DNA from 4 places in the Pseudonocardia sp. Cha107L01 genome. Region 2 is predicted to be linked to each of the others. Evidence: riboswitches for the same ligand, from Rfam matches in the RefSeq annotation. Region 2 holds a riboswitch; each other region holds the start of a gene.
What was found. Region 2 has a riboswitch for S-adenosylmethionine ahead of ACTXG6_RS24460 (LLM class flavin-dependent oxidoreductase). Riboswitches for the same ligand answer to the same signal wherever they lie in the genome.

Region 1 (7,683 bases), 3.8 Mb from region 2:
GTGGCGGCGGTGATCGGGGTGCTGCTGATCGTGATCCCGACCCGGTTCGTGACGCCGGGTTGGCCGGCCACCGGGTGGTCGGCGGTGGCCTGCGACGTCGGCCAGGGTGACGCGGTCGTGCTGGCCACCGGCCAGGCCGGGCGCGGCGTGCTGGTGGACACCGGCACCGAGGACGGCGCGGTGGACGGCTGCCTGAGCCGACTCGGGATCAGCGTCCTGTCCCTCGTGGTGATCACCCACCTGCACGCCGACCACCTGGGCGGGTTGGCCGCGGCGCTGGGCGGCAGGGCGGTGGGCGCGGTCGCGCTCGGCCCGGCGCATCAGCCGGCCTGGGCCGACGAACGGGTCCACCGGGCCGCCGCCGAGCGGAACATCCCGGTGCTGGAGCTGCGCGCGGGCCAACAGCTGGACTGGCCGGCGCTGAGCCTGCGGGTCCTCGGTCCAGTCGACCCGGCGGACCCGGTCGACCCGACCGACGGCACCGACGTGAACAACACCTCCCTCGTGCTGCGGGCGACCGCGCCGACCGGCACCCTGCTGCTCACCGGTGACGTCGAACTACTGGCCCAGGCGAGCCTGTTGACCTCCGGTGTCGACCTGCGGGCAGACGTGCTCAAGGTCCCGCACCACGGGAGCCGGTACACCTCGCCCGGCTTCCTGGCGGCGGTGCATCCCCGGCTCGCCCTGGTCAGTGTCGGCGCCGGCAACACCTACGGGCACCCGAACTCGACGGTGCTGGACGCGCTCCGCCGGGCCGGCACGCTGGTGCGGCGTACCGACGAGTCCGGCGACGTGGCCGTGGTGGCCTCCAGGGAGGGCCCGGTGGCGGTGGCCCGAGGTCATCCCCGGCCGGCGCCCCGCCAGCGTGGACGCGGCTGAGCCCGGCCGCTCGACGTGATCTGTCGGTGCGGCCGGGCTCAGTGGTCGGGTACCCCGGTCAGTTGGCTCAGCGGTGGGTCGGCTCAGCGGTCGGTTGGCTCAGCGGTGGGTCGGCTCAGCGGTGGGTCGGCAGGGGTGGGTCGGCTCAGCCCTGCAGCACGCGCCGGACCTCGGCGGTGGAGGACGACACGGTGGCGGTCGGGCCCACGTGACCGGCGACCGCGTCGAGCGTCTTCAGCCCGTCGCCGGTGATCAGCAGCACGGTGTCGGCCTCCGGGTCCAGCTGACCGGACTCGATCAACTTGCGGGTGCAGGCGAGGGTGACCCCGCCGGCGGTCTCCGCGAAGATCCCCTCGGTCCGGGCGAGCAGCCGGATCGCGTCCACCACCTCGGCATCCGACACGTCCGCCACCGCGCCCCCGGTACGCCGCACGGTGTCGAGCACGTAGGGGCCGTCCGCCGGGTTGCCGATGGCCAGCGAGCGCGCGATGGTGTCCGGCCGGACCGGACGGATCACGTCGTGGCCCTCCGCGAATGCCGCCGAGACCGGCGAGCAGCCGGTGGCCTGTGCGCCGAACACCTTGTACGGCGTCGGCTCCACCAGGCCCAGCGTGCCGAGCTCGCGGAACGCCTTGTCGACCTTGGTCAGCTGGGAGCCGGAGGCCACCGGCACCACGATCTGCTCCGGGAGCCGCCACCCCAGCTGCTCGGCCACCTCGTAACCCAGCGTCTTGGAGCCCTCGGCGTAGTACGGGCGGACGTTCACGTTGACGAACGCCCAGTCCTCTTCTTCGGCGGCCAGCTCGGTGGCGAGGCGGTTCACGTCGTCGTAGTTGCCGTCCACCGCGATCAGGGTGCCGCCGTACACGGCGGTCATCTGGATCTTGGCCTGCTCGAGCGACTTCGGGACGAGCACCACCGAGCGCCAGCCGGCACGGGCCGCGGCGGCCGCGACGGCGTTCGCCAGGTTGCCGGTGGACGGGCAGGCCAGCACGCTGAAGCCGAGCTCACGGGCGGCGGCCAGGGCCACCGCGACCACGCGGTCCTTGAACGAGTGGGTGGGGTTGCCGGTGTCGTCCTTCAGCCACAGGTTCTTGAGGCCGATTTCCTTGCCGAGCCGCTCCGCGCGCACCAGGCGGGTCATCCCGGGCTCGGTGTTGGGGTGGCGGGTCACGTCGGTCGGCACCGGCAGCAGCGAGGCGTACCGCCAGATCGACTTGGGACCGGCCTCGATGCGCTCCCGGGTGACGCCGACGAAGTCGTAGGCGACCTCGAGCGGGCCGAAACACTCCGGACAGGCGAACTCCGGGGCGAGCGGGATCTCATGGCCACACTCGCGACAGGACAGGGCACGGGCCGGCCCGAGGTCGAGCGAGGTGGAAGCGGATAGCGTGGTGCTCACGGACATCGCGAGGTCTCCTCATCTGTCCCGCAACATGCGGGTCGGAATTGGCACCGTGATCACTGAGCGACCTCGCCCATGACGGGCGTGCTGCGCAACGGCTATGCGCAGATCGGTCAATGCCGGTTGCCGGGGCTTCGCAGGGCCGTTCCCTCTGCCCCTCTGGATGAGCCTTATTCAGTTGTGGCCCGCGCTCGGACCGCTCGCCATCGGAGGTGAGCTAAGGCCACGTTACGTCAAGGTTGCCCATTCCGCCCAGTCTGTTCCGCGATCTGGGAGCCGGCTCACTCGCCCGGCGCGGGCCGCCCTGTTGCCTGTGCGCTCCGGGCCGCCCGCCCGGGGGATGCGGGCCAGGGCTCCCTCCGGTGCCCTCGGGGTGGCACGTCCGGGGGTGTCCGGCGGGGCTGGGACGATGGCGGCATGAGCAGCCCGCCCGCGAGCCAGGCCGACCACGGCGCCGCGATCAGCGTGACCACTCCGCCGCTCCGGTTGATCGTCGGCGACGAGGAGCTGCTGGTCGAGCGGGCGGTGGAGAACGCGCTGGCCTCGGCGCGGGCGGCCGACCCGAGCGCCGAGCTGCGCAGGGTCGCCGCCGCTTCGCTGACCAGGGCCGAGCTCGCCGAGCTGATCAGTCCGTCGCTGTTCGCCGAGGGGCGGGTGGTGGTGCTGGACGCGGCCCATGAAGCGAGCAAGGACGTCGCCTCGATGATCACCGACTACGTCGCCGACCCGGCCGACGGGGTGAGCCTGGTGGTACTGCACGCGGGGGGCGCGCGTGGCAAGGCGCTGGCCGACGTGTTGCGCGGCGCGGGTGCCGAGATCACTGAGTGCCCGCGGGTGACGAAGTACGACGAGCGGGTGGACTTCGTCCGCGCCGAGATCCGCCGGGCCGGTGGGCGTATCACCCAGGAGGCCATCCGGGTGCTGCTCGACGCGGTGGGCAACGACCTGCGCGAGCTGGCGGCCGCGTCGGCGCAGCTGGTCGCGGACACCGACGGCGGTGTCGACGAGAACGCGGTGCGCCGGTACCACCGGGGCCGCGCCGAGGTCACCGGGTTCGCGGTGGCCGAGAAGGCGATCACCGGGGACCGCTCCGGTGCACTCGAGGCACTGCGCTGGGCGATCGTGCTGGGGGTGCCGGCGGTGCTGGTGGCCGACGCGCTTGCCGACGCGGTCCGTACGGTGGCCAAGGTCGGTGCGGCCGGCCGGGGCGACCCGTTCAAGATGGCCGGGGCACTGGGCATGCCGCCGTGGAAGATCCGCAAGGCGCAGGCGCAGGCCCGCGGTTGGCGGCCGGCCGGGATCGCGCTCGCGATGGCGGCGGTGGCCGTGGTCAACGCCGACGTCAAGGGCGCGGCGCCCGACCCGAACTATGCGCTCGAGCGCGCCGTGCTGCGGATCGTGGAAGCCCGCGAGGTCAGCTAGCTGCTGTTGTGGCTGGCACAGACCGGGTGCTGCCCGCACAGCCCGTGCACGGGCTGTGCGGGCCACAGCGGGTCTGTGCGAGGCGCGAGTGGGCGGGCGCGCCGGCGGTAGGGCACAGCAAATCGGCGGCGCTACCCCACGGGAGTGGACAGCGCCGCCGATGGCCGCAGCGGGAGTTCTACTCAGTTCATCGCCGCCGACCCAGCGGGTATTACAGCTGGGGCGAAAGAAAGTTCTGAGGCGATGTACGTCGGTGAGCGATCAGCTCGCGTTGACCTTGCGGGCCATCGCGGCCTTCTTGTTCGCGGCCTGGTTCTGGTGGATGACACCCTTGCTGGCCGCCTTGTCCAGCGCGCGGCTGGCGGAGCGCTGACGCTCGACGATCTTGTCGTTGTCCCCGGCTTCGAGGGCTTCGCGGAAGCGGCGGATCGAGGTCCGGAGGGCTGACTTGACCGACTTGTTGCGCTGGCGGCGCTTCTCGTTGGTCTTGACCCGCTTAATCTGCGACTTGATGTTGGCCACGCGACTGCCTCTGGTCTTCCTGTTCGTCGTTGTTCGCCGCGCGCCGCTGACTGGCGACGGGCCGCTGCAGCCCGGCGGGAGGATCACGCGGGCATTCGACTTACCAGGGTAACAGCGCCCCGAAGTCTCAGGGTTCCCGGGGCGAATCTCCGTATCTTCCCTGATGTCCGGGCGCCGCCGCCCGACAACCATCGTGGTCATGAGGGGAACAACAAACCTGACGGCCACGACGTCCCACCCGCCCTGCTCGAAGGCCGACCCCGAGCTGTGGTTCGCCGAGCGCCCGGCCGACCTGCACCTCGCCAAGGCGCTGTGCGGGCACTGCCCGATCAAGGCGGCCTGCTTGGCGGGCGCGCTGGACCGGGAGGAGCCCTGGGGCGTCTGGGGCGGCGAGATCATCCAGCAGGGCGTCGTGCTCGCCTACAAGCGGGGCCGGGGTCGGCCGAGCAACGCCGACCGGCGGCTCGGCCTGGTGACCAAGGTCGCCAGCGACCACGGACCCGAGCTCACCAGACCCGGTACGACAGGAACTTTCCACTCAAGGTCAGCTTGACCCGGTCGCCCTTCGGGTCGGGCACCCGCTCGAAGTCGAGTTCGAAGTCGATCGCGCTCATGATGCCGTCGCCGAACTCCTCGCGGATCAGCTCGCTGATCGTGCTGCCGTAGACCTGGATGGCTTCCTGCAGCCGGTAGACGATCGGTTCGCTGGTGTCCACCGCGTCGACACCGCGCACCGGCGGCAGCTGCAGTGCCTCGACGACCGCCTCGTCGAGCTCGAGCACGTTGCCGGCGGCGGCGGCCTGCTTCTCGCTGAGCGGCTGCTGGCCCAGCAGCGCCGAGGTGCTCCACTCGGTGGACTGCCCGACGGATTCGGCGATGGTCGCCCAGGACAGCCCCAGGCGCTTCTTCGCGGCGAGCACGGCGGTCGCGGCGTCGCGGCGGCTCAGGCTGGGCAGTGGGGTAAAGGTCATCTCACGCTCCCGGTGATGGTCGGTCCAGCTTGATCGTTGCCTGTCCTCCGGCCGTCGGCAAGCAGCCCACAGTGAACATGGTGTTGCTCACCGCGCCGCCGCTCCGGTCGACCAGCGCGGTCACACTCCCGGATCCGGCACACCGGATACTCGCTCCGGACACATCGGAGGGCCGCCGCGGCCGGGGACGGGGCGCCGGCTGGTGCACAGGGGTGGGCGATGGCCGCGGACAGGGCAGCGGACAAGGCAGCGGACAGGGCTCCCTCGCCGTGGGCGCCGCTGCGGTCGGCGGTGTTCCGGGCGCTGTGGATCGCGGTACTGCTGAGCAACATCGGCACCTGGATGCAGACCGTCGGCGCGCAGTGGCTGCTGGTCTCCGGGCCCGGTGCGTCGGTACTGGTCGCCCTGGTGCAGACCGCGAGCAGCCTGCCGGTGCTGCTGTTCGCGCTGCCGTCCGGGGTGCTGGCCGAGTTCCTGGACAAGCGCCGGCTGCTGCTGGTCACCCAGCTGTTCCAGACCGTGGTCGGGGCCGTGCTCGCGGTGCTCACCGCGACCGGTGCGATGGGCCCCTCGCTGCTGCTGGTGCTCACCTTCCTGCTCGGCGCGGGCGCGGCGGTGCAGCTGCCGGCGTATCAGGCGGTGATCCCCGAGCTGGTGCCGCGAGCCGAGCTGCCCGGCGCCGCCGCGCTCGGCTCGATCAGCGTCAACCTGGCCAGGGCGGTGGGCCCGGCCATCGCCGGGCTGGTGATCTCCTGGATCGGCGTCGCGGCGGTCTTCGCGATCAACGCCGTGACCTTCCTGGTGTTCGCGGCGGTGCTGGTGTGGTGGCGGCCGGAGCCGGTGGACCGGCCGCACCCCGAGGCGTTCCTGTCCGCGCTGCGGGCCGGCGGGCGCTACGTCCGGCATGCCCCGGTGGTCCGGCGGGTGATGCTGCGGCTGGTGCTGTTCATCGTGCCCGCCTCGGCGCTCTGGGCGCTGTTGCCGCTGATCGCGGACCGGCGCCTGGGTATCGGCTCCGGCGGCTACGGGCTGCTGTTGGCCGCGCTGGGCATCGGATCGTTGGTCGGCGCGGTGCTGCTGCCCCGGCTGCGCCGCCGGTGGAGCCCGACGATGCTGCTCACGCTGGCCAGCGTGAGCTACGCGGCCGCGCTGCTGGTGGTCGGGCTGGTGCGGATCCCGTGGCTGGTCGTGCTCGTGCTGCTGCCCGCCGGGGTGGCCTGGATCATGGTGCTGTCCAGCCTGAACGCGACGGTGCAGGGCTTCCTGCCGCGCTGGGTACGGGCCCGGGGGTTGTCGTTCTACCAGGTGGTGCTGTTCGGTGCCACGGCCGGCGGTTCGGCGCTGTGGGGGCTGGTCGCGGTGCCGCTCGACCTGCCGCTCACCTTCGTGGTCAGCGCGGCGCTGCTGCTGGCCGGCGCCGCGTCGGCGCGACTGCTGCCGCTGCTCGACGTGGCGGGGGTGGACCGGGGGGAGGCGCCCGCCTGGCTCGACCCGCAGCTGGTGCTCGACCCCGAGGAGAACCCGGGTCCGGTGCTGGTCACCGTCGAGTACGTGGTGCCCGGCGGCCAGCTCGACGAGCTGCTGGCCGGACTGGTGGCGGTGCGCCGCACCCGGTTGCGCACCGGCGCGGTCAGCTGGCGCGCCTACCGGGACGGCGAACGCCCGGAGCTGGTCGTCGAGCAGTTCGTCGTGCCGTCCTGGGAGGAGCACCTGCGCCAGCACAGCGGGCGGCTGACCGGCGCGGACCAGTTGAGCCTGGACCGGGTCCGCGAGCTGTCCGACCCGCCGCCCAAGGTCAGCCACCTGTTCTCGGTCTGATCGCACCCGCGCCCGGCGATCGCAGGCCGGTCCGTGCCCGCCGAGATGGCCGCCGAGATGGCCGCCGGGGTGGAGAGATCGGCCACCTCGGCGGGCGTACGCGCGGGGGCAGGTCAGCGGACGTGCGACCATGGAAGGAGCCCCGTCAGGGCCCCCGCCAGTAAAGGAACCGAGTGAGCACGTTCGCCGACCGCACGTTCACCGCGCCGGAGCGCATCCGCAACTTCTGCATCATCGCGCACATCGACCACGGCAAGTCCACCCTGGCCGACCGCATGCTGCAGTACACCGGCGTGGTCGACGAGCGCAACTACCGGGCCCAGTACCTGGACCGGATGGACATCGAGCGCGAGCGTGGCATCACCATCAAGGCGCAGAACGTCCGGTTGCCCTGGAAGGTGGGGGACACCGAGCACGTCCTGCACCTGATCGACACCCCGGGGCACGTCGACTTCACCTACGAGGTCAGCCGGGCGCTGGAGGCCTGCGAGGGCGCGATCCTGCTGGTCGACGCCGCGCAGGGCATCGAGGCGCAGACCCTGGCCAACCTGTACCTGGCGCTGGAGAAGGACCTCACCGTCATCCCGGTGCTCAACAAGATCGACCTGCCGGCGGCCGACCCGGACCGCTACGCCGCCGAGCTCGCGCACATCGTCGGGTGTGAGC
Region 2 (7,683 bases):
GGAGGCGCAGACCGAAGCGGCCTCAACGCTGATCCGGCCCTTGAGCCGTACGGCCTGGAGCAAGAGCAGCTCCGTCATGCTCCCCTCCTCGCTCTCGAGTCCAGTTGGTCTGGTGCCGGTAGCACGGTCAGCGAGTTAGTGCGCACCCCATAGATTAGTCTTGGCGCGCACCGGGCACCAGCACCGGGGTCGAGCCCCGACCACCGGGTGTGGTTGTCAGCTCGGTCGCGGTCGAGCACGTCATCTGGGGCGGCTCGGCGGCGAGACGGTCACCAGGCACACCGACTGGTACACCCTGGACGAAGCCACCCTGCACATCGGCCCGTACACCAGGCCGCGCCCCCACCTCGCCGTGGCCAGCGCGATCACCCCCTCCGCCGGGCGGATCGCCGGTCGGCACGTGCTGGGGCTGCTGTGTGTGGCGGCGGGCAGCAGCCCGGGCTACGAGGTGCTGGACCTGAACTGGCGGATCGCCGAGGAGCAGGCCGCCGAGCACGGGCACGTGATGGACCGGTCCGGGCTGCGACTGGTCGCGCCGTTCCACATCGCCGAGTCCAGGGACCAGGCCCTGAGCGAGGTACAGGCCGGGTACGAGCGGTGGTGCGGGTACATGATCGACACGCTCGAGGGCGGCCCTTCGCTGCTCGGCTACGACAGCCTCGAGAGGATCAACGAGGAGGGCCACGGGGCGATCGGCACGGTGGAGGACGCGGTGAACGCCCTGCACCGGTACTGGAACAAGTCCGGTGGGTTCGGCTGCATCCTCAACCAGCAGACCCACTGGGCGGACGACGAGGCCACCCGACGGTCGTACCGGACATTCGTGGACGAGGTCATGCCCGCGTTCACCGGTTCGGCCGGCCCGAGGCACGAGTCCTACCTGTGGACGCGGAACCGTCGAGCGGACCTGAGCGCGCGCAGCCGGGAGGCCGCCACGAAGGCCATCGAGGCCACTTCGCGGCGTCGGACCCGAGTGCCGATCAGCCCGCAACGGTGAGCGCGGGAACTTCCGGCTCGGGACTCTAGGTGGTGGCTGGAACCACGCCGAGCTGCTGCAGGAACCCGAGGGTGTCCCACACCTCCCAGGTCTCAGCTGCTGGAAGTTGTTGTCTAGGGCCGTGCGACCTGTTTCGGGACATGACCGCGGGCCGTGACACCGAGCCGACGAATGAGTATCGGCGGATCCTCAATTTTGAGGATGCATCGCCGTCGACCGACCGCGAGGGTTCGTCAGCTCGCCGGCGCTCTGCCTGTCTGGCTGGACAAGCGTCGGCCTCGTGATCTGCCCGAGGAGACAATACGATGCGCGTGCTCATGACTGTTGAGATCCCGACGGAACCTGGCAATCTGGCGATCAAGGATGGCCGGCTGGGGAAGGTGATCGAGTCTGTCCTGAGCGGCATCAACCCCGAGGCTGTCTACTTCGCGACCCGATCCGGAAACCGGGCGGCGTACATCGTCTTCGACCTGGAAGATGCCAGCCGCATACCGGTCGTGGCCGAACCCTTCTTCACCGAGCTGGGGGCGAAGGTCGACCTGACTCCCGTGATGAACAGGGAAGATCTGGCCGAGGGCCTCAGCAACCTGCGCTAATGGTGCCGTTCTAGCTTGTTGCTCGGCCAGCCGCGGGTTCCGGCTGGCCGAGCTCGAGGGCCGCCCCAGCGCGGCGGACAGTTCGCGCGCGATGGCTCGGGTGATCTGTCCGGCTTCTGGCGGGCGGTGCCCGAGTCGCCCCCTGGGGGCGGTCAGAGCTGAGCGGCGCGCGGCGTGGTGGCCGGGCTCCAGCCGAGCGACGGGGCGACCTCGTTGCGGATCAGCTCGAGTGACCGCAGGGTCTCCCGGTGCCCTGGGTCGGCCGGGTGCACCTGCAGGATCAGGTCGGTGGCCAGCGGGAGCACCCGGTCCGCGCGCAGGCTGGCGATGACGTCTTCCGGGCAGCCGAGGTGCAGGTCGCTCCGGGTGACCAGGTCCGCCAACGGCGCATGCGGGTCGAGGCCGCCCCGGCCGGCCAGTTGGGTGGCGGAACGGCGCAGCCCGGCCTCGGCCTCGCGGAACGCCTCCACCCGGGTCGGAGCGACGTACAGCGAGCGGGACAGACCGATCCGGGGCGTGATGTCGGGATGGGACCAGCTGCCGAGGTAGGCCTCGACGAGTTCGGACTGCGCCTCCCCGAGCGGCCGGTGCGCGGCGGTGGCCCAGCTCGCGCCATTCTGGCCGGGTCGGATCGCGGTGCGCGCCAGGAGCAGGCCGCTGCCGTGTTCGGCGGCCCGCACGGCGCCCGCCACCCCGAACGTCGCCTCCCACACGGTGGCGAGCAGCGGCCGCGCGGGCGGGAACAGCGTGGACCCGGCCGGGGTGAGCTCCTGGCCGGCCAGGGCGTCGCGGACCACGGCGAACGCCCGGTCGTACTCCTGCTGCCGGTCCTCGAAGGGCACCCCGAAGATCGCGAACGCGGGCTCGCCGCCACCGGTGCCGAAGCCCAGTTCGAGTCGCCCGTTGCTCAGTGCCGCGAGCACCGCCGCGTCCTCGGCGAGCCGGACGGGATTCTCCAGGGCGAGGGTGATGATGCCGGTCGCCAGGGTGAGCCGGCGGGTGTACTGCGCGGCGGCGGCCAGGAACACCAGCGGGGACGGTAGGCCGCCCTCGTTGCCGGCGTGGTGTTGCGCGACCCATCCGGTGTCGAAGCCGAGCCGGTCCGCGGTCATCAGCAGTTCCAGCGCGCGCGTGTAGCGCCGTGGCGGCGGGACCTCGTCGACGAGCCGGGTGAACACACCGAGGCGGAACGGATTCCGCTGCCGCTGGTGGGGAAAGGGGTCCGTTCCGGTGCTGGACATGACGGTGGTTCTCCCTGAAGAAGCCGCGGGCAGAGGTCAGCTGGTGCCGAGTGGTCGGGGCACTCAGCCGCTACAGAGAGCGGTGGACACCCGGTGCAGATCAACATGCAGACGCGTCACCAACAGCTCGCCCCGGCCCAGCGATGCCACGCGGCTGGGCAGGCGTCCCATGCTCTCCGCAATCGCCAACGCCATCGCCATGATCGGCCCCTTGAGTCCGGTGCGCTTGCTCGGCCGTCTCCGGCGAAGCCTGGTCATCACCCGGGGCACCCCACCGCACAGCGAGGGTTGTCAGCCAGCAAGCCGGGGCTCCGCGCTGGCATTCGCGACCGTCTCGAACACTAGCAGCGGGCTCTCGCCCGAGAACCCCCGTATTCCCTAGCTCACAGTCGGACCGGCATCATCAATGCAGCGCGTAGGCATCCAGCCTGGTTGAGTTCGCCGAGCAGTTACCTGATCGCGGTCGTCGACCTGGTGTCGAATGCTCCGGTCGGCTCGACATACCACTGACTCAATCTATTCGGACCCTGGGGAACTGAGATCGCGCTGAGGTCCGCGGTTATGTGGCTCCGTATCTTTACCGCGAACGATCCGTTACCTCCGATAGTGCCAGCAGGGCTCCCACTCGTCGCTGGTTTTCGAGGTGGTCGTCGAGACACCGCCTGGTTGAACAGGAGATCGACTGTGCTGAAGAAGGCTGGAATCGTGGCGGCAGCCACCACCGCGGGTCTGCTCGCGCTGAGCCCGCTGGCTTTCGCTGGTGACTACGAGGGCGATTCGGGCCATCACCATCACCACGGCGGCAGCAACGACCACGAGAGCAGCGCCAGCTGTTACCAGAACAATGGCGCAAAGGACAAGGCGCACGGCGTTCACGGACAGGCCGGCCTGGTCAACGTTCAGGACACGACTGTCCAGGTTCCGATCCAGGCGTGCAACAACAGCGTGCTCGATGGTGTTCTGGGGATTCTCACCAAGAACCAGAAGAACTCTGACAACCACGGCTGAGCCGGGATAGGCAGGTAAGCTAACCGGCAGCCAAGACCAGGCACCGATTGCAATCAGACGCACCTTGCCCTTGGTGCGCGGGCGTCGGTTCCCGAGGCGTGTGAACTTTGACGCTATCTGTGGATGCCCTCAGTTCAAGATGACTCGCCATATCATAAAATCGAAACTCAAACCCATAGAATAGTTGCAGGCGAGCTCGCGGATTATCCCTGAGCTTGGTCTAAGCATAACCGAAATGCTGTCGTGCACCGGCCCCATGGATTCGCACAACAGCGTGAGCCGGATCTCCCCACGTAGAAAGGCAATACTTAGTGTCAAACCAACGACTGATTCATGCGGCGACAGCGGTTGCGGCCGCGGTCATCGCAGTGGGCCTGACGAGCTCACCGGCATGGGCCGACCCGCTGCCTGGCCCATCTCCGGCCGCACCACACGCCAGCCCCCAGCGCCCGGCACCTCCCGCCCCACACCCCGGCCCCCAGCACCCGGCACCTCCCGCCCCCCAGCACCCAGCACCTCCCGCCCCACACCCCGCCCCCCAGCACCCAGCACCTCCCGCACCACACCCCGGCCCCCAGCACCCGGCACCTCCCGCACCACAGCACCCAGCACCTCCCGCACATCACTGAGCAGGGCCAACGCTTAGGCAGCGAACTGCCGCTGCTGGATGAACCCTTCGTCCAGCAGCGGCATCGCTGCGTGAATCGGGCGCGACCTCCGCCTTGAGCGCCCGCACCTCGCCGGCGATCTCCGCGGCGGACATCGACACGAATGACTGTCCGAGCTACGTGTGCTTGCGGTGCTTCTCGCGCGGTGGTGGCGAACCACCCGACGGCAGGTTGCGGTTCTGCAGGAACCACAGGACCTGGTCGGCGTGCACGGATGCGCGCAGCTCGTTCGAGACGACCTTGAGTACGGTTCGGTCGACATCGATGACGAACGTCGACCGTTTGACCGGCAACAACCGGGCCAACAGGCCGCGGCGTCGGGTATGCCGACCATGGCGGTCCCCCCGGCGCCCGGCCATCTTCCCGCCCAGCTTGATCAGCGCCCCTCGCCGCACCCCGAACTGCTCGGACACCGCGCCACCCACGTCGGAGAGCAACGGGTAGTCGAATGCGCGCTGCTGCGCGAAGTGGGCCTGCTTGTCGACCGTGTCGGTGCTGATGCCCACCCGCTGGACCCCCAGTGCGGCGAACTCGTTGCTGAGGTCACGGAAATGACAGGCTTGGACGGTACAGATCGGTGACGACGCGATCGGGAAGAAGAACAGCACCACGGGGCCGTCCGCGAGAAGCACGGACAGTGTCCGCGCCCGACCCGTGTGGTCGTACAGGGTGAAGTCCGGCACCCTGTCGCCTGTGATCATCAACCGAGGGTATCTCCAGCGCACCCGATCTAGTGCCCCGCGCCGGAAATCTGCGCAATAATTCCGGCGCCCAGATGGCGCCTCGCGGCGGTCTGAGCCGGGCTACCGTTTGCGCTGGGCGAATGCGTCCAGCTTGGCGCGGTGCTCGGCGCTGTTGACCAGCACGGTGTTGGCGATCCGGTCCACGTGCCGGGCGGAGGTCCGGTCGGAGTTGGCAGCGGCGTCGATGACCAGCTTCGCCAGGCCGAGCGCCTCCTCGGGCTGGCTGGCGAGGTCACGGGCGAACTGCTCGACCCGCGCGGCGAAACCGTCCACCGGGTAGACCGCGTGCACCAGGCCGATGGACAGCGCCTCGGCGGCGGAGACCTGCTGGCCGGCCATCGCGAGCCACTTCGTCCAGTGCGGGCCGACCAGCCGGGTGAGTCGGCTGATCCCGCCCGAACCCGGGAGCGCGGCGAGGTTTCGGACCTCCGGCAGCCCGAACAGCGCCGCGCCGGAGGCGAACCGGAAGTCGCAGCTCGCACCCAGCTCGACACCGATGCCCAGGCAGGGTCCCTGCGCGGCCAGGATCACCGGCTTCTCGATCGCCTCGATCTCGTCGAACAGCTCGTGCAGCCGGCGATAGGCGCCGCGGAACACCGGCCCCGGGGTGCCCGGCCCGGTCTCACCGACCGGCAGCGCGGTGAGGTCGGCCCCGGCGGTGAAGTAGCGTCCCTCGGCGGTGATGACCAGTACCCGCAGGTCGCCCCGGTCGCGCAGGTCGGCGACCGCCGCCCGGAGGGTGCCGAGCATGCCCTCGGTGACCGCGTTCAGCTTGCGGTCCCGGGTGAAGGTGAGGGTGAGGATGCCGTCCCGCTCGTCCCGCCTGATGTCCTCGTTCCCGAGGCCGGCCCGTTCTGTCATGTGGTCGCTCCGCGAGGTCGGTTCAGCTACTACTATTCCCACGACCGTTTCAAGATAGTGTTCGCGGTCGGGCGGGAACGTCTCCAGCTTCCGCTGAAATCGTGCCGGATATAGGCTCATCCGGAGCGGAATGATAGCGGATCGGGGCGCGCAATCGGTGCGGCCACGCTACGCTGGACACTTCTCCCCGAACGCGGGCGAATGGCTGACAAGCCGATGTCCGCCGCCCCGATCCACTCAAAGAGGAGTACCGAGCATGGGTGTTCTCGACGGCAAGGTCGCCTTCATCAGCGGCGGCGCCCGCGGCCAGGGCCGGTCACACGCGGTACGTCTCGCGCAGGAGGGCGCGGACATCATCACCTTCGACATCTGCGCGCCGTTCGACACCGTGGCGTACGCGCAGGCCACCGAGGAAGACCTCGAGGAAACGGTCAAACACGTCGAGTCCCTGGACCGGCGCATCGTCGCCAAGAAGGCCGACGTGCGAGACCAGGAGGCCGTGTCGGCGGTACTCGAGGAGGGCATCGCCGAGTTCGGCCGGGTGGACATCGTGCTGGCCAACGCGGGGATCATGCCCGTCATCGGCGAGAAGGCCCAGAAGCGGCAGGCCTGGCACGACGCGATCGACATCATGCTCACCGGCGTGCTGCACACCTGCGAAGCCGCGATCCCCCGGCTCATCGAGCAGGGCGACGGCGGGTCGATAGTGATCACCAGTTCCACCGCGGGGCTCAAGGCCCCGATGCGCGTCCTCGACGTCAAGAACGACGGTTTCCTCGGCTACATCGCCGCCAAGCACGGTGTGATCGGCCTGATGCGCTCGTACGCGAACTCGCTGGGCCCCTACGGGATCCGGTGCAACACGATTCACCCCACCGGCGTCAACACCGGAATGGTCGCCAATCCCGAGTTCTACGCCCTGGCCGAGAAGCAGCCGAGCCTCATGGAGGCGATGCACAACACTCTGCCGGTGCCCCTGATCGAACCCGTCGACATTTCCAACGCGATTGTCTACCTGGTTTCCGACGCGGGCCGATACGTTACCGGGATCACCATGCCGGTCGACGCCGGAGCAATGGTGTACTGAACCGTGCCGTGTTCCCGCCCGCGCCGGCGGGAACACGGAATCGGTTATGCATTGAGTAACGCATTGCCGCCCGGTTCCCCGGCGACTATTGCTCGCCCCACAGCCGTGGTCGGGCCTGCGCCGGGTCCCAGGCGACAGGCAGGTTGGTGAACCCGTTGACGGTGAGCGCGGTGGACCGGGTGGCCGCCTGGTCGGGGTCGAGCCGCAGGCCGGGCAGCCGGCGCAGCACCGTCTCGATCGCGACCTTCAGCTCGGCGCGCGCGAGCGCGGAGCCCAGGCAGGAGTGCGGGCCCACCGCGAAAGCGAGGTGCCCGCGCACGTCCACCATCGGGCGGTCCACCCGGAAGGTGTCCGCGTCCTCGAACCGTGCACCGTCCCGGCCGGCCGAGGCGTAGACCACCCGCACCTTGGCGCCGGCGGGAAGCTCCTGGCCGGCGATCGTCACCGGCTTCGTGGTGGTGCGGAAGGTGCCCTCGACCGGC
Region 3 (7,683 bases), 1.5 Mb from region 2:
CAGAGGCCGAGCAGCAGCCCGACCAGTACCACCAGGCCGTAGAGGCCGCCGGTGGCCACCATCGCGACGGTCATCCCGGGGCAGGTGGCACCGAGACCGAACCCGATGCCGAACACCGCGCCGCCGTAGATGTGCCGGCGCTGGATCCGGTTGCGGGGCAGGGTGAGGCGCCCGCCCAGCCAGGTGCCCCGGCCCCGGCGCAGCACCAGCAGGCCGACGAACGTGGTGGCCATCGCCGAGCCGATCATGAGGTACATGTACGGGTCGCGCAGCAGCAGGCCGTTGTGGATCGTGTAGTAGTCGCCGAGCCCGCTCGCGGTGAGCAGGAACCCGAAGGCGACCCCGACCGCGCCGGCCACGATGCCGGTGCGGACCGCGGTTCGCCGGGCGGTGCCTGGCTGGCGGTCGGTGCCGGTCGGGCGGTTCATAGCGCACCGCCGGTCAGCGCGTGCAGGCCGAGGGTGACCACGACGGCCACCGCGAAGAACGTGACCGTGGCGGCCCAGCTGTCCGGGGACCCGGCCGGGCAGCCGGCGAGGCCGTGGCCGGAGGTGCACCCGCCGGCCCAGCGCGACCCGTAGCCCAGCAACACCCCCGCGACCAGCAGCACCGGCACCAACAGCGGCGGGCTGAGCAGCACGGACAGCTGGCCGTAGCGGTGTATCGAGACGGGCGGACCGAGCAGGGCCGCCAGCAGTGCCCCGGCGATCAGCCCGACCAGGAACACCACCCGCCACCGGTCGCCGCGCCAGCGCTCCACCGGCGCGACGGTCGCCGCCAGCCACGCCCCGGACACGCCGAGGCGCAGGTTCGCCAGGCCGTACAGCGCGAGCACGCACAGCCCGACCCCGGGCCCGGCCACCCACCACGGCAGCTGCGCCGGCAACACACCCAGCATCAGAACCTCCCGATATTTGCGCTGGTCACCTTCGATGACCAGGCTCGTGCACCATCACCTCACACCGCATCACACGGGGTGGCCCTGGTCATAGGCCACGCCCGAGGCCTGGCAGGTTGCCGCCGGAAGACTTGCTCGGCGCTTGACTATCAGGAGCGCCGCGATCTGAGTTGTTCGGTCGGTGCGGTGCGGTGATCGAATCGAGGCTGTTGCCCAGGGGACCCGAGTTGCGCGGGGTCGCCGCACGGTCCTCGGGTCGGCTCCGCCGCGGTGCCAGGTTGGCCTGGTCCTGGGTCGGGGCGCCTTGCGTCTGATCAGGCCCGACGGGCTGCGGCTCGTCCAGTAGCGGGTCGTTCGGGTCCGCGGCCGGCGGCATCGGAGCGCTTGGTGTGAGCGCGCCATCCGATGGCTGGCCAGAAGGCACCGGGGAGCTGGGCGGCACGGCCTGCGCCGGCGCGCCCTCGGCGGGAGGGGGAATCGATGCCGCCTGTGAGTCGGAGGGCTGCCACGGCGCGGGCGCGACCTGTGCGGGGTCACTCGGCGTGGCGTTCGCGTCTGGCGGCGCCGGGTAGGACGCCGCGGGGCCGGCTGACGGCGCCGCCGGAGAGTCGTCACTGGTCTGCGTGACTTCGGACGCGGAGGTGACGTTCGAGCGAAGCCCGAGTACGACGCAGAGCGCGATCAGGGCGATGGCGGCCCCAATAGCGGCGACAATCCATCTACCCCGCGTGGTACCTACGACACCCGCGATGCGGTGCTGGATCGTGACCCGGCGACGGGCAGGTTCCTCGGCGCCCAGGGCCGATGGCCCGTCACTCACACCAGCAGTGTTCTTGTCCTCCGAAGACTCAGCGGCAGGTGAGAGGGCTGCAGCGGTCGCGGCGTCTGGCTCCTTGATCGCGACTGCCTCCTCACCTGAACTCGCCGTCGGCGAGTCGGTGCGGTGCCCACTCTCTAAGGCGTCCCTCGGGGACGCGGGCACCAGTCCCCTGGGTAGCTGCGCGAGCGGGTCAGCAACTGCTACCGGCATAACGACGCCGGGCAGCGTCGGAGCGTCGTCCGGCCAATTGTCAACGCCGCCGACCGTGCCACCGTTTAACTGACCGCGCACACGCCGAGCAGCGTCGATGAAATCCCGAGGTGCAACTCCTGGCCGCAACCATGGATCCTCATCGAGCTCGGCGCGATGCCGCGGCGCGCTGCCACTGACCTCTGAAGTCGAAAGTCGCGGTTCCCCAATGGTGTTAGAGCTGCCCATCAAACCCAAGTCCCTCCCGTAGCTATCGCCGACTCGGCGCGAAGGTCTGAAGGGTCCGCCGGCGACGATCAGCGTTGTCGTAAGTTCAACGACAACCCCGGTGTCGAGGTGTGATAGCGGCGCCCGACACAGTCGGAAGGGCGCGTCCACGGTTGGCTGACAGCAGGGCTCTCGGCATCACCTTGGTCCAGGTGAGAGGTGCACTCGGGCACTCCGGTGCAACGGGTCGACCCCACAGGTGGGGCGCCGTAGCGTCACCCACTTCGGCGACCAGGTAGAACTCAACCTGCGCTGGGCATGACAGATCACAGCCGCCGGTCTTGACCCTCCGCCACTGATCGGCTTAGCGTCCCTGCGACGGTCACGAACACCAGTGCTCAGCCCCGGCTTGCTGGTTGGCAACCCCCGCGTGCGCTGGGGTGCTCCGGGTGACGACCGGCGGAGGTTCGTCACGGGCCTCCGCAACCGCACGAACACGCAGGAGCGTCGGACATGGTCGCGCTGCTAGCCGCGACATCGATCAGTTGCGCGGCTGCACCACCACCCGCTGTCGCTGACGTCGCCAAGCGGCGGCCCACTGATGTCCCGAGCTGATGTCCTGAGCGCTCCTGCCGCGCCCGTCCGACGGCGCGTTATCCCGAACGGAACAACATGAGATTTCTCCCCCGCGCGCTGGGACACGCCCTGGTTGCCGCGGCGGCCGCGCTCGCACTCACGGCGTGCGCCAACGCCGGCGGCGGCGCCGCACCGACGACCGGCCCCGTCTACTTCGGGGTGTCCGGGCCGGTCACCGGGCCGAACGCCGAGTACGGCCGGCTCTGGAAGCGGGGCTTCGACCTGGCCCTGACCAAGATCAACGCGGCCGGCGGGATCAACGGCCGCCCGGTCGCGCTGAAGTGGGAGGACTCGCAGTCCGACCCGAAGCAGACCGTGCCGATCGCGCAGAAGTTCATGGACGACCGAGAAATCATCGCCGAGCTCGGCGACTTCTCCTCCCCCGCCTCGATGACTGCGGCGAACCGGGGAGGCTCATCTGGCCACCCTGGCCGTGGGCATGGTCGGCATCGGGCTCGGGCTCAGTTTCGGCTGGACGGTTCTCTCGGTGCTTGCGGGGAACGCGGTAGGCACGTTTTTCATGGCCTTCCACTCCACTCAGGGTCCGCAGCTGGGCCTGCCACAGATGATCCAGTCACGGCCGCAGTTCGGCTATCGGGGGCGCACTGCTCATCTGTTCGCCGGGCGGCGCGAAGTCCAAAACGATCTTCACGTCGTCGGGCCGGTACGGCAGCATATCCCGATATTGTTCCAGGGGAATCCGTCGGGTCAGCATTCTTTCAAGCCATGCGGGGTCTGCAGCCGTCAGCGCGGCCGCAGCTTGTGAGAAGTGTCGCGCATTTGCGTTCATACTTCCGAGAAGCACTCGGTTGCCGAGCACAAATTGGAGAGCGGCCAGGCCAAGATCGAGCTGTGTGGACGTGCCAGCTCGCGGGAACCCGACCAAGCAGGTGACGCCGCCCGGGGCGCCAATTTTGACCACCTCCGCAATCACAGTTGCGGAGCCACTGCAGTCAATCGCAATATCGGGAGAGAGACCAGACTCTGAAAGCCGACCGTGATGGTAGGTCGCTCCAAGTGCCCTTACCAAGCTGGGTTTCAGGCCATCCTCGAAAATATCAAAAACATGCACATCGAAACCACGCTGAACTCCAAGCAGGGCGGCCAGCAGGCCGATTGGACCGGCTCCAGTCACTACGACGTTGGACGGGGCCAGCACACTCCGGCGGCCAATGTGCGTGATGTTCTCCCACGCTTTGGCCACGATGGATGCAGGTTCGAGTAGAACACCTAGTCTACCAAGTTCAGCGGGCAGCCGGACCAAGCTTTCCGGATGAGTGCGCCAGCGCTCACGTGCGAAGCCATGCAGATGTTTGATACCGTGCTCAACGTACTCGTGTCCGCGACACATATCCCACTCCCCTTTTAGGCAGGCTTCGCACGGATTCGATCCGAGGCGACGCACCATGCCTACCACGAGGTCGCCGGTAGCGAATCCGGAGCTAGTGGGAGCCTCGACGACTCGGCCCACACTCTCGTGGCCGAGAACAAGAAAATCCGTTCCCCGAGGGGCTTCGCCGAACTCGCCAGCGATGATCTCAACGTCCGTTCCGCACAGTCCTATCTCCATACACTCGACCAACACGGATCCGTCGCTAACTGACGGCTCCGGGAGGTCCCGAATTTCGAGACTGTCCTTTCGACCAGGTTGAACTGTCAGTGCCTTCATGAGCCACCCTGGACCTTTCCGAAGGTTGCTGTGTACGTTCCGAATCTGCGTCTCACGAGTCGGGAGATGCCCCCGCTCCGGATGCCGCCCCGGACCGAGCTCTTTCTATGTCGTTGATATGGGTCTCCGTCCACTCTCGGAGCGCAGTGATCGGCTCGGCGAGGCTGCGGCCGAGTTCCGTCAGCTCGTAGTCGACCCGGGGTGGGATCGTGGGGTGCACGGTACGGGTGACGAACCCGTCGGCCTCGAGACCACGCAGCGTCTGGGTCAGCATCTTCTGCGAAACTCCCCCGATGCGGCGGCTCAGATCCGTGTACCGCATGGTGCCCTCAAGGAGCGCGTCCACGACCAGGACGGTCCACTTGCCGGCGATGTGGTCGAGGACCTGGCGAGTCGGGCACTTCGCGGAGTAGACGTCGGCCGGTAGCCCGGAGGACTCGACGATGGTCTTCATGGAAGGAGAGTAACGCACTAATTGGTGCCTTCTTCCCAACGAAGAGTCACTCTCTCATAGTTTGTCACATGAGAAACCAGACCCTGTCCGTCGCCGAGGCGATCCGCAATCGGCGTACCGTCCGTCACTATCTGCCTGACGCTGTCCCGCCGTCCCTGCTCGCGGAGCTTCTCGCCCTCGCCACAGAGGCACCCACCAGCTGGAACCTGCAGGACCGCTCAGTCGTTGCGATCACCACTGACGAGGGTCGCGAAGGGTTGGAGTGGGCCACCGGAGGGCAGCCTCAGCCGCGAGAGGCACCGGTCATCCTGGTCTTCGTCGCCGAGCCACAGGCCTGGCGTGATGACCACAAGGACGTCTACGACCGGGCACGCCGCGGCGGAGCCTGGAATGAACAGTTCATCGCGATGTTCGCCGCGGCCTCGCAGGCGTTCCAGCAGGACCTGGAGGAACGCGGTCTGCTGCGCGAGTACGCAGTGAAGGACGCCATGATTGCCGCCACCTACGTGATGCTCGCTGCCACGGAGATGGGACTGGCCACCTCGCCGATGAACGGCTGGGACGAGGCCAAAGTCAAGAAGGTCATCGGCGTCGAGGACCGCGACGACCTCGCCATCGCCTTGTTGGTCTCGGTCGGCTACGCGGCCGAGGAGCGGCGTCATCCCGGTCGCCGTCCCGTGGAACACAACGTCTTTCACCAGCGGTACGGAGTCCCGACGAATGCCGCACCTCGGTAATCGCGTTCCACAGCAACGAGGGTAATCAGGACAGAATCTGGCCGCATTGGACACCATGATTGCGAAATGGACCCCACCAAGAGCCACAAACCTCCGACCGCGAAGTTTCGGCACAGCCAGGTCGCCGTGGACGCCTCGTCGATACACGTGGTCGAAGCCGGCGACCCGGCGGGCCAGCCGGTCGTTTTCCTCCACGGCTGGCCCGAGTCCTGGCGCTCTTGGCAATTCTTCTACAACGGGATCACCGCGGACCCGGCCATGATCACCGCCACCGCTCGCGCCGCCTACGTCGCGGCTTACTCCACCGCAGCCGCGCTTACCGCGGGATTCAACTGGTACCGGAGCTTCCCCCGCGACGCCGAGGAGAATCGGCGGACAGGACTGGAGCCGATGACGACTCCACTGCTCTATCTCAGAGGCGAACACGAAAGCGGAGACATCAGCACCTACGTCGCTGGCTTCCTCAAAGCAGGAGCCACCCACGTCAACCACGCAGCGGTCGCAGGCGCACCCAAGAAGAGTCACCGCAAGGAGACATGGCAGCTCATCGCCGACTTCGTCAAACCGTGACGTCGCGTGATGTTTGACATCTGGGGCAGCCCTGGCCTTGACCAACCTCGGGGTGCTCAGTGCTCAGGTGTAGATGGACTGGATCTGCTGGTAATGCCCGATCGACTCCGGACCCAACTCCCGACCCAACCCCGACGCCTTCACCCCACCGAACGGCGCCGTCGGATCCGGCAGATACGTGTTCACCCCGATCGTCCCGGTCTGCACCCGACGCGCCACCCCCAACCCACGCTCCTTGTCCCGCGTCCACACCGTCCCACCCAAACCAAAGTCCGAATCATTCGCGATCCGCACCGCATCATCCACATCCGAATACGGAATCAACGACAACACCGGACCGAAAATCTCCTCCTGCGCAATAGTGTGATTGTTATCCACATCAGCAAAAATCGTCGGCTCCACAAACCAACCCCGATCCTGCCCCGCCGGCCGACCACCACCGACCACCACCCGGGCACCCTCCGCCTTACCCTTCGCGATATACCCCTCAACCCGGTCCCGCTGCCGATCAGAAGCCATCGGCCCGATCTGCGTCGACGCATCCAACGCATCCCCGACCTTCAACGAACCCGCCAACGCCGCGAACACCTCCACCACCTCCGCATAACGCGAACGCGGCGCCAACACCCGGGTCCCCAAAAAACACGTCTGCCCATTATTCAACAACGTCGCCTGGAACAACTTCTCACCGATCGTCGCCAAATCCAGATCAGCATCATCCAACACAATCGCCGCCGACTTACCCCCCAACTCCAAGGTCACCGGCCGCAACAACCGCCCACACGTCTCCCCGATCGACCGCCCCGCCGCCGTCGACCCGGTAAACGAAATCTTGTCCACCCCCGGATGCGACACCAAATACGCACCCACCTCACGCCCCGCCGGCACAAAATTAATCACCCCAGCCGGGACCCCCGCCTCCACCGCCGCCTCAGCCACCAACACCGAGTCCAACACCGTCTCCGGCGACGGCTTGATCACCAACGTGCACCCCGCCGCCAACGCCGGCGCATACTTGAACGCCGCCAACGACTGCGGGAAATTCCACGGCACGATCGCACCCACCACACCAATCGGCGAACGACGCACCACCGTCGTCCCACCCATCAACGCCGGCCGCTCCTCCTCGAACACCGCTTCCTTGATCACTCCCGCGTAATAGCGCAACAACACCGCCGGGAACGCACCCTCGAACGCCGTCGAGATCGCCACCGGCATCCCGTTCTGCGCACTCACCAACCTCGCGATCTCACCACCACGGCGCTCCAACGCACCAGCAAACCGCTCCAACACCACCGCCCGCGCCGACGGCTCCCAGGTGGCCCAACCAGTCGGGTCATCAAACGCCCGCCGCGCCGCACCCACAGCGGCATCAACATCAGCCTCCTGCGCCTCCGGCACCGAACCAATAACCTCCTCAGAACTCGCCGACACCACCGTGATCGTCTGACCCGAACTCGGCGCGATCCACTCCCCACCAAT
Region 4 (7,683 bases), 1.3 Mb from region 2:
CGTTGGCCAGCGACCTCGAACGCTCCCTGGGACGTTTGGTCGAACAGGGCGAGCAGACCATCATGGCCGCCCTGGACAGCGACCGGTACGTGGCCCTGCAGCACTCACTCGACGCACTGCTCGAGCACCCGCCGCTCACCCGCAAGGCCGAGCGGCCGGCGCAGACCGAACTGCCCAAGGCCGTGGCCAAGGCATTCCGCAAACTCGACCAACAACTCGACGAGTTCACCGCCCTGCCCGCCGGCCCGGACCGCGACAACGCACTGCACGAGGCACGCAAGGTCGGCAAACGGGTCCGGTACATGACCGAGGTCGCCGCCCCGGTCATCGGGTCGCCGGCGCGGCGCCTGCGCAAGCAGACCAAGAAGCTCCAGGACCTGCTCGGCGACTACCAGGACGCCGTCGTCGCCCGCCCCGTGCTGCGCCAACTCGCCGCCGCCGCCCACGACGAAGGACACAACGCGTTCACCTACGGCGTGCTCTACGCCCTCGAGCACGCCCGCATGGAACGGGTTCTCTGCAAGCTGCCCTCCCGGCTGGACCGCCTGCACGAGGACCGGACCCTCGCCTGGCTGCACCTGGACCCGACCGGGACGAAGGGTGCGGTACGCAGCGTTCGGCCCGGCCAGGCAGCGGCACGGCCCTGTTCGCCAGTCTCAGCGATGGTGAGTGTGAGCTGATCGCGGGCGGGGGCCAGGCCGCCCCTCACTAGATGCTGGTCTTCTCCTGCCGGCGCGGGAGCTTCCAGTTGGGCCGGATGAAGTGGCAGGTGTAGCCGTTGGGGTAGTTGAGCAGGTAGTCCTGGTGTTCCGGCTCAGCTTCCCAGAACGGTCCGGCCGCGGTGACCTCGGTGACCACCTTGCCGGGCCAGAGACCGGCGGCGTCCACGTCCTTGATGGTGTCCTCGGCGACCTGCTTCTGCTCGTCGCTCGTGTAGAAGATGGCTGACCGGTAGCTCATCCCCACGTCGTTGCCCTGGCGGTTCTTCGTCGAGGGGTCGTGGATCTGGAAGAAGAACTCGAGCAGGTCCCGGTAGGAGATCTGCTCAGGGTCGAAGAGGATCTCGATGGCCTCGGCGTGGGTTCCGTGGTTCCGGTAGGTCGCGTTGGGCACCTCGCCGCCGGTGTAGCCGACCCGGGTCGAGAGCACACCGGGCTGCTTGCGGATGAGGTCCTGGACGCCCCAGAAGCAGCCGCCCGCAAGGATCGCCTTCTCAGTGGTTCCGGTCATTGTTTGCTCCTTCGCTTTGCCCTCGAACAACGCTCGGTGGGCGCCCTGACGTTCCCGTCCGAGGTCGCACCGTCCCTCTCGCCGTTGCCGATCGCCAGTGTATCGACCCCGAGGTCGTGGCCTCGCCGGCAAAAACGGGCGGCCTCGCCAACTACGCGGGTAGCACCGCCATCGGCCGGGGAGCCGCCGTGTCAGCTCCGTTGAGCAGGTCCGCGCCGCGCTCGAAGTCGAGCAGGTGACGCTTGCGGCCGAGCCCGCCGCCGTAACCCGTGAGGTTGCCGCCGGTGCCGATCACCCGGTGGCACGGCACGATGATGCTGATCGGGTTCTTCCCGTTGGCCAGCCCGACCGCCCTGATCGCGGTGGGCCGCCCGATCTGTTCGGCGAGCCCTCGGTAGGACACCGTCTCGCCGTACGGGATCTCCCGCAGGGCGTTCCAGACCGAGCGCTGGAACGGGGTACCGCCCATCGCGAGCGGCAGGTCGAACTCGGTGCGCCGGCCGGCGAAGTACTCCTCGAGCTGGGCGAGCGCCACCCGCAGCGGCGCAGGGTCCGGCTCGCCGAACGTCTCGACCGGCGGCAGGTGCCGTTGGTTGTCCATGTAGAGGCCGGCGAGCTCGCCGTCCTCGGCGACCAGGGTGAGCGGCCCGATGGGGCTGTCCACGACTGTGTGTACCCGGACGTGCACGTCATCTCCTTGAGTTGCGGGGATTGAGTTGCTCTCACAGCTTGGGACGCGCGCTGATGGCCGGCGGCTCCACTGGATCATGGTCGAATCGCCGAGCGGTCGGCGGTGGTCAGTCGGGGAGCCGGTTGACGGCGTGGTCGCCGGTCGACCAGAGATACTGCACCGCGTAGGCCCGCCACGGGCTCCACACCGCGGACCGCGCGGTCAGCCCGGCGGGGGTGGTGGGCAGGCCCAGGCTCTCGGCGGCGCGTCGAATGCCCAGGTCGGTGGGGATGAACGCGTCCGGATCGCCCAGTGCGCGCATCGCGATCGTCTCGATGGTCCACGGCCCGAAGCCGGGCAGCGCGGCCAGCTCGCCGCGCGCCCGCTGCCAGTCGCTGCCCACGCTCAGGTCGAGTTCCCCACCGGTCAGCGCCGCGATCAGTGAGGTGAGCGTGGCCCGGCGGGACCTGGGCATGGCCAGCTGCTCGGGGTCCAGCGAGGCGAGCGTGGCCGGGTCGGGGAACAGATGGGTGAGCCCGCCGGCGGGGTCGGCAACCGGCTCGCCGTGTGCGGTGACCAGCCGGGCGGCCAGGGTGCGCGCGGCCGAGGTCGACACCTGCTGGCCGAGCACCGCGCGCACCGCGAACTCGACCGGGTCGACCGTGCGCGGCACCCGCCGGCCGACGTCCTTGTTCACCACCGGCGCGAGCACCGGGTCGGCGCGCAGCAGGTCGTCGACAGCCACCGGGTCGGCGTCCAGGTCCAGCAGCCAGCGGCACCGGCTGATCGCCGTGGACAGGTCCCGCAGGTTGGTGAGGGTGAGCCGGCAGTCGACGTAGTCCGGCAGCGGCCGCAGCGCCACGATCCCGTGACCGTGCGGCAGCCGCAGGGTGCGCCGGTACGCCCCGTCGCGCCACTCCTCGACGCCGGGCACCGCGGTGGCGACCAGGTGCCCGAACAGGTTGTCCGGGCAGAACGGCTGGCGGAACGGCAGACGCAGGACGAGGGTGCCAGGCGTGGTCGCCGGGTGCCCGCGCGCGGCGCGGGTACGCACCTCGGTCGGGGTGCGGTGGAAGACCTCCCGCACGGTCTCGTTGAACGAGCGGACACTGGCGAAACCGGCGGCGAAGGCGACATCGCCCATCGGCACCGAGCTGGTTTCGAGGAGCACCCGCGCGGTCTGCGCCCGTTGCGCGCGGGCCAGCGCCAGCGGCCCGGCGCCGAGCTCGGCGAGCAACTGCCGTTGGAGCTGTCGCGTGCTGTAGCCCAGGCGGGTGGACACCCCGGCGACACCCTCCCGGTCGACCACACCGTCGGCGATCAGCCGCATCGCCCTGGCGACCACGTCAGCGCGCTCGTTCCACAGCGGTGAGCCCGGGCTGGCATCCGGCCGGCACCGCTTGCACGCCCGGAACCCGGCCTGCTGAGCGGCCGCCGCACTCGGGTAGAAGCGCATGTTCTCCGGCTTGGGCGGCACCACCGGGCAGCTCGGGCGGCAGTAGATCCCGGTGGTCAGCACGGCGGTGAAGAACCAGCCGTCGAACCGGGCGTCCTTGGACTGGACAGCCCGGACACAGTGTTCTACGTCTTCGTGCATGCGCTCCAGCATCGTCGCTGCACGGCGGTTCGGCTGGCGGAAATGCGACACCACCCGAACGGTGTGCCCGCCGCGCGCGGCAGCGGCAGCGCGCAGCGGCCGACCGGCGCGGCGCAGCCGACCTGCCTGTCGTTACCGAGCTGCACAACAGGCAGGGCGGCGCAGCCGACCTGCCTGTCGTTACCGAGCTGCACAACAGGCAGGGTGGAGCGCTCCAAAACCTGCCTCGTGTGCAGCTCGGTAACACCATGCACCGCCACGCTGCCACGCCGCCACGCCCGGCCCCGCCGCCACGCCCGGCCACGCCGCCAAGCCGGCCACGCCCGGCCAAGCTCGCGCTGCTCGGTCTGATGTTGGCCCGTACCAAGGTGGGGCCGCCCTCCTGGCCTTCCCACGGGCTGAGCGGCTCCGGGAGCTGACCAGCGGAGTAGCTGAGTTGACCTCACGGCAATGGGAGCTGGAAATCCTGGCCGAGGTGGGGAAGATGCGCTCCTGATGGCCCGTCAGCGTGTCGTCTGTGGTTCCTGGTGGCGGTGCCCGGCGATCGAGTCCAGCAGCTCCGCGGTGTAGCTGTGGTGGGGGTCGGTGAACAGCTCCTCGGTGGCCCGCGGCTCGACCAGCTGGCCACGGCGCATAACACCGACGCGGTGGGCGATCTGACGGACGACGGCGAGGTCGTGGGAGATGAACAGGTAGCTGAGCTCGGCTTCGCGCTGCAGTTCGTTGAGCAGGTCGAGCACCTGTGCCTGTACCGAGACGTCGAGCGCGGATACCGGTTCGTCGCAGACCACGAGGTCGGGGGACAGGGCGAGGGCCCTGGCGATGGCCACCCGTTGGCGTTGTCCGCCGGAGAGCTCGACCGGATGGCGCGCCAGTACCGAGGTCGGCAGTGCCACCCGCCCGATCAGCTCGGCGGCTCGTCGCCGTCGGCTCGCGGCCGTCCCGACGTCGAAGGCGCGCAATGGTTCGGTGATGACCTCTTCGATGCTGAACCGGGGGTCGAGCGAGGTGTAGGGGTTCTGGTAGATCAGCTGTGCCGCCGTTTCCTGCGACGCGGCGTTGAGGATGGCGCGAGGGGGTGGGGCGGGGGAGTAGGTCAACCGACCCGACAGGCCGCGCTGGTCACGCGCAGCAGGTCCACGTGCCGCCGGTAGCAGCAGCCACCGTCGCCGTAGAACGCGCGCACCTGACCTCCATCGCTCCCGGCGGAAGCACCCGCTCCCGCTCACACGGGGGGTTGCTGCGGCGTCACCGAGCCAGGTCTCTCAGCCGCTCTGGATGGTTCGCCGACCAGCGGCCGGCGGCGCAACTGTAGGCAGCTCCGACGGGTTCGTGTCAACGGCGAGGTTGCCCACGTCACCGTATGCGGCCGGCTGGCGGTCGGGGTGGCCCGCCCGGGCCCCGTAAACTCAACCGGTCCTCGACGCTGAGGCTCCCCTGGACCAGCGGACCGAGAGAACAGTTTCCGCTGGGATCGTGTTCGGAGTTTGCCGGGAAACCGACCGCTGGCCGCGCTGAGCCGGTGGACGTGATGAACGGCGGAATTGGAGCGTCAGTGTCGTTGCGGCCAATCGCTGACCGAGGTCGGACCGATCCGGTCGAGCCGCGTTACCGGCGGATCCGGTGGTTGGCCGCGGCGGCCTACGCGGTGGCGTTAGCGGTGTCCGTGGTCGTCGACGGGGTGCCGCTGTTCCGGATGTCCGTGGTCCTGTGGACGTTGGGCGCGTTCGGTGTCTACTGCATCGGGCGTGGGTGGCGGCTGTTCGGCCGGGCGCTGCTGGACTGGGTGCCGTTCTGCGCGGTGATGATCTGCTACGACCTGTCCCGGGGCGCGGCGGACAAGTTCGACCAGCCCGTGCACGTCACCTGGCCCGCTGCCGCCGATCAGCGGTTGTTCGGCACGGTCCCGACGGTCTGGCTGCAGCACCGGTTCCACAGTCCCGGTGTGGTGCACTGGTACGACATCGCCGCGTCGCTGACCTATTTCTCGTTCTTCCTGACGGTTCCCGTGGTCATGGCCGTGCTGTGGATCCGGAACCGGGCGCTGTGGCGGCGCTTCACCGCGAACGTGGTGCTGGTGTCCCTTGCCGCACTGGCCACCTACGTGGCATTTCCGGAGGCGCCGCCGTGGTACGCGGCCCGCGAGGGTGCAATCGGCTCGGTCCAGCGGATTTCCAGCCTGGGTTGGTCCGACCTGGGACTGCGCGCCGCGAGCGACCTGATCACCCAAGGGCAGGCCATCTCCAACGACGTCGCGGCGATGCCGTCGTTGCACGTCGCGTACACCATGCTGGTCGCGCTGTTCTTCCTGCGCCGGGTACCGAGGTGGGCCCGGCCGCTGCTGTTGGCCTACCCGGTGGCGATGGGGCTCACGCTCGTCTACACCGGCGAGCACTACGTCGTCGACCTGGTGGCGGGCATCGGCTACGTCATTCTCATCGACGCCGCGGTCTCGGCCGTCGCCGCGGCCACGACGGCCCGCCGCGCGGGCCGGACCGCGTCGCACCCGGCGCACCCGGTGGGCGCGGTGGCGGCGGCCGTGAGCAGCGGTTCGCCCTGACAGACGCTCCCTACGCCGGCCAGCCGGGTTCGGTGATCGTGGCGGCCAGCGCGCTGAGCAGTACCTGGGCGGGTTGGGACGGCGGCGGTTTGCCGCACACGGCGGCCAGCACCTGCCTACCCAGCCCGGGGACCCGGTCCAGCCGCACTCCGGGGTGTCGGTTGGCGACCAACGTGAGGCCGGGCAGCAGGCTCACGCCGAGCCCCGCGGCCACGAGCGCCTGCACCGCGACGTAGTCCTCGGTCTCGAAGTCCACGGTCGGGGTGAAACCGGCCCGCTCACACGCCACGACGAGATGCTCCCGGCAACGCTCGCAGCCGGCGATCCACCGGTCGTCGGCGTAGCTCGCCAGCTCCGCCCTCGGCCCCGACCAGGAGCGGCCGGCGGGTGTGACGACGTACAGCGGTTCGTCGAGCAGCGGGATCATGGTGATGTCACGGCGGTCGCGCTGCGGCGGGTCACCGTGTTCGAAGATGAGTGCGACATCCACCTCGTTGTTACGCAGCGCGCTCAGCGCCTCCGGCGGTTCGGCCTCGGTGAGCGACAGCTCGATACCGGGATGATCGGCGGTCACCCGGGCTATGGCGAGCGGCACCACGGTGGCCAGAGCGGAGGGAAAGGCCGCCACGCGGACCCGACCGGTGCGCAGCCCGGCCAGCTCGTCCAGCTCGACGCGCACCGACTCGACCTGCGCGAGGATCGACTCGGCCCGGTCGGCCAGCAGCCGACCGGCGTCGGTGAGCCGGATACCGCGCCCCATCCGCTGCAGTAGGGGAACCCCGACCTCGGCCTCGAGTTTGGCGAGGTGGTGGCTGACCGACGGCTGGGCGTAGTGCAGCGCCTCAGCGGCCGCGGTGACCGATCCTTCCTTGGCGACGGCAACCAGCACGCGGAGCCGACTCAGATCGATCATCGATGAATCATAGGCCGCGCCGATGGATGCCTCGAAAACAGGCATTAGACCCCGGCCGGTACCGCTGACAGGGTGACGCCAGGCGAATGCGAGAACGGTTTCGGTGAGATCGTCGACGATCCCGGCCATCGACGCGTGCCTGCCCGCCATACCTGGACCGAGGAGAGGCGTATGACCACCTCTGTGAATTCGTCGTCGTCGCAGTCGATGTCGTTGAGTGATTCCGCCGCGCAGACCCTGGCGAACGCGACCAAGACCGTTCCGCAGATGGCCAGCATCACCCCACGCTGGTTGACCCATCTGATGTCGTGGGTGCCGGTGGAGGCTGGTATCTACCGGGTGAACAAGGTCGTTCATCCGGAGTCGGTGCACATTCAGTGCGACAACTACGACGAGTCGCCGCTGCCGGACACCTTTGTCGACTACGAGCAGGACCCCAGGGAATACCGGCTCAAAGCCGTGCAGACGATCCTGGATATCCACACCCGGGTGTCGGATCTGTACTCGAGCCCGCACAACCAGATCGCCGAGCAGCTGCGGCTGACGATCGAGGCGGTCAAGGAGCACCAGGAGAGCGAGCTGATCAACAGCCCGGAGTACGGGTTGCTGGCCAGCACCGACGAGTCGCAGCGGATCTCCACCCTGGGCGGTCCGCCGACCCCGGACGACCTGGACAACCTCATCGCCAAGGTGTGGAAGCAGCCGGCGTTCTT

Region 1: another riboswitch for S-adenosylmethionine. It lies ahead of thrC (threonine synthase); the one in region 2 lies ahead of ACTXG6_RS24460 (LLM class flavin-dependent oxidoreductase).
Region 3: another riboswitch for S-adenosylmethionine. It lies ahead of ACTXG6_RS31580 (ABC transporter substrate-binding protein); the one in region 2 lies ahead of ACTXG6_RS24460 (LLM class flavin-dependent oxidoreductase).
Region 4: another riboswitch for S-adenosylmethionine. It lies ahead of ACTXG6_RS30450 (putative leader peptide); the one in region 2 lies ahead of ACTXG6_RS24460 (LLM class flavin-dependent oxidoreductase).

The regions. Positions count from the first base shown of each region.
Region 1 covers NZ_CP199579.1:8,973,924-8,981,606, reverse strand. The annotation lists gene ACTXG6_RS42325 (DNA internalization-related competence protein ComEC/Rec2) at 1-879, shown strand, start outside; gene thrC (threonine synthase) at 1,025-2,287, opposite strand; SAM riboswitch class I at 2,297-2,454, opposite strand; gene holA (DNA polymerase III subunit delta) at 2,702-3,706, shown strand; gene rpsT (30S ribosomal protein S20) at 3,968-4,228, opposite strand; gene ACTXG6_RS42305 (WhiB family transcriptional regulator) at 4,428-4,781, shown strand; gene cynS (cyanase) at 4,735-5,199, opposite strand; gene ACTXG6_RS42295 (MFS transporter) at 5,419-7,017, shown strand; gene lepA (translation elongation factor 4) at 7,191-7,683, shown strand, end outside.
Region 2 covers NZ_CP199579.1:5,219,667-5,227,349, reverse strand. The annotation lists gene ACTXG6_RS24475 (hypothetical protein) at 1-78, opposite strand, end outside; gene ACTXG6_RS24470 (LLM class flavin-dependent oxidoreductase) at 161-997, shown strand; gene ACTXG6_RS24465 (hypothetical protein) at 1,303-1,593, shown strand; gene ACTXG6_RS24460 (LLM class flavin-dependent oxidoreductase) at 1,746-2,834, opposite strand; SAM riboswitch class IV at 3,052-3,165, opposite strand; gene ACTXG6_RS24455 (hypothetical protein) at 3,519-3,842, shown strand; gene ACTXG6_RS24450 (peroxiredoxin) at 4,627-5,211, opposite strand; gene ACTXG6_RS24445 (enoyl-CoA hydratase/isomerase family protein) at 5,314-6,114, opposite strand; gene ACTXG6_RS24440 (mycofactocin-coupled SDR family oxidoreductase) at 6,371-7,201, shown strand; gene ACTXG6_RS24435 (cytochrome P450) at 7,287-7,683, opposite strand, start outside.
Region 3 covers NZ_CP199579.1:6,714,399-6,722,081, forward strand. The annotation lists gene ACTXG6_RS31570 (DUF6691 family protein) at 1-428, opposite strand, end outside; gene ACTXG6_RS31575 (YeeE/YedE thiosulfate transporter family protein) at 425-898, opposite strand; SAM riboswitch class IV at 2,516-2,630, shown strand; partial or broken gene ACTXG6_RS31580 (ABC transporter substrate-binding protein) at 2,808-3,113, shown strand; partial or broken gene ACTXG6_RS31585 (cytosine permease) at 3,211-3,318, shown strand; gene ACTXG6_RS31590 (glucose 1-dehydrogenase) at 3,346-4,440, opposite strand; gene ACTXG6_RS31595 (winged helix-turn-helix transcriptional regulator) at 4,493-4,894, opposite strand; gene ACTXG6_RS31600 (nitroreductase family protein) at 4,963-5,631, shown strand; gene ACTXG6_RS31605 (alpha/beta fold hydrolase) at 5,698-6,201, shown strand; gene ACTXG6_RS31610 (aldehyde dehydrogenase) at 6,265-7,683, opposite strand, start outside.
Region 4 covers NZ_CP199579.1:6,473,717-6,481,399, reverse strand. The annotation lists gene ACTXG6_RS30475 (CHAD domain-containing protein) at 1-680, shown strand, start outside; gene msrA (peptide-methionine (S)-S-oxide reductase MsrA) at 709-1,230, opposite strand; gene ACTXG6_RS30465 (methylated-DNA--[protein]-cysteine S-methyltransferase) at 1,382-1,918, opposite strand; gene ACTXG6_RS30460 (AlkA N-terminal domain-containing protein) at 2,028-3,497, opposite strand; gene ACTXG6_RS30455 (ATP-binding cassette domain-containing protein) at 4,001-4,609, opposite strand; gene ACTXG6_RS30450 (putative leader peptide) at 4,594-4,683, opposite strand; SAM riboswitch class I at 4,688-4,782, opposite strand; gene ACTXG6_RS30445 (phosphatase PAP2 family protein) at 5,125-6,057, shown strand; gene ACTXG6_RS30440 (LysR family transcriptional regulator) at 6,068-6,970, opposite strand; gene ACTXG6_RS30435 (family 2A encapsulin nanocompartment shell protein) at 7,142-7,683, shown strand, end outside.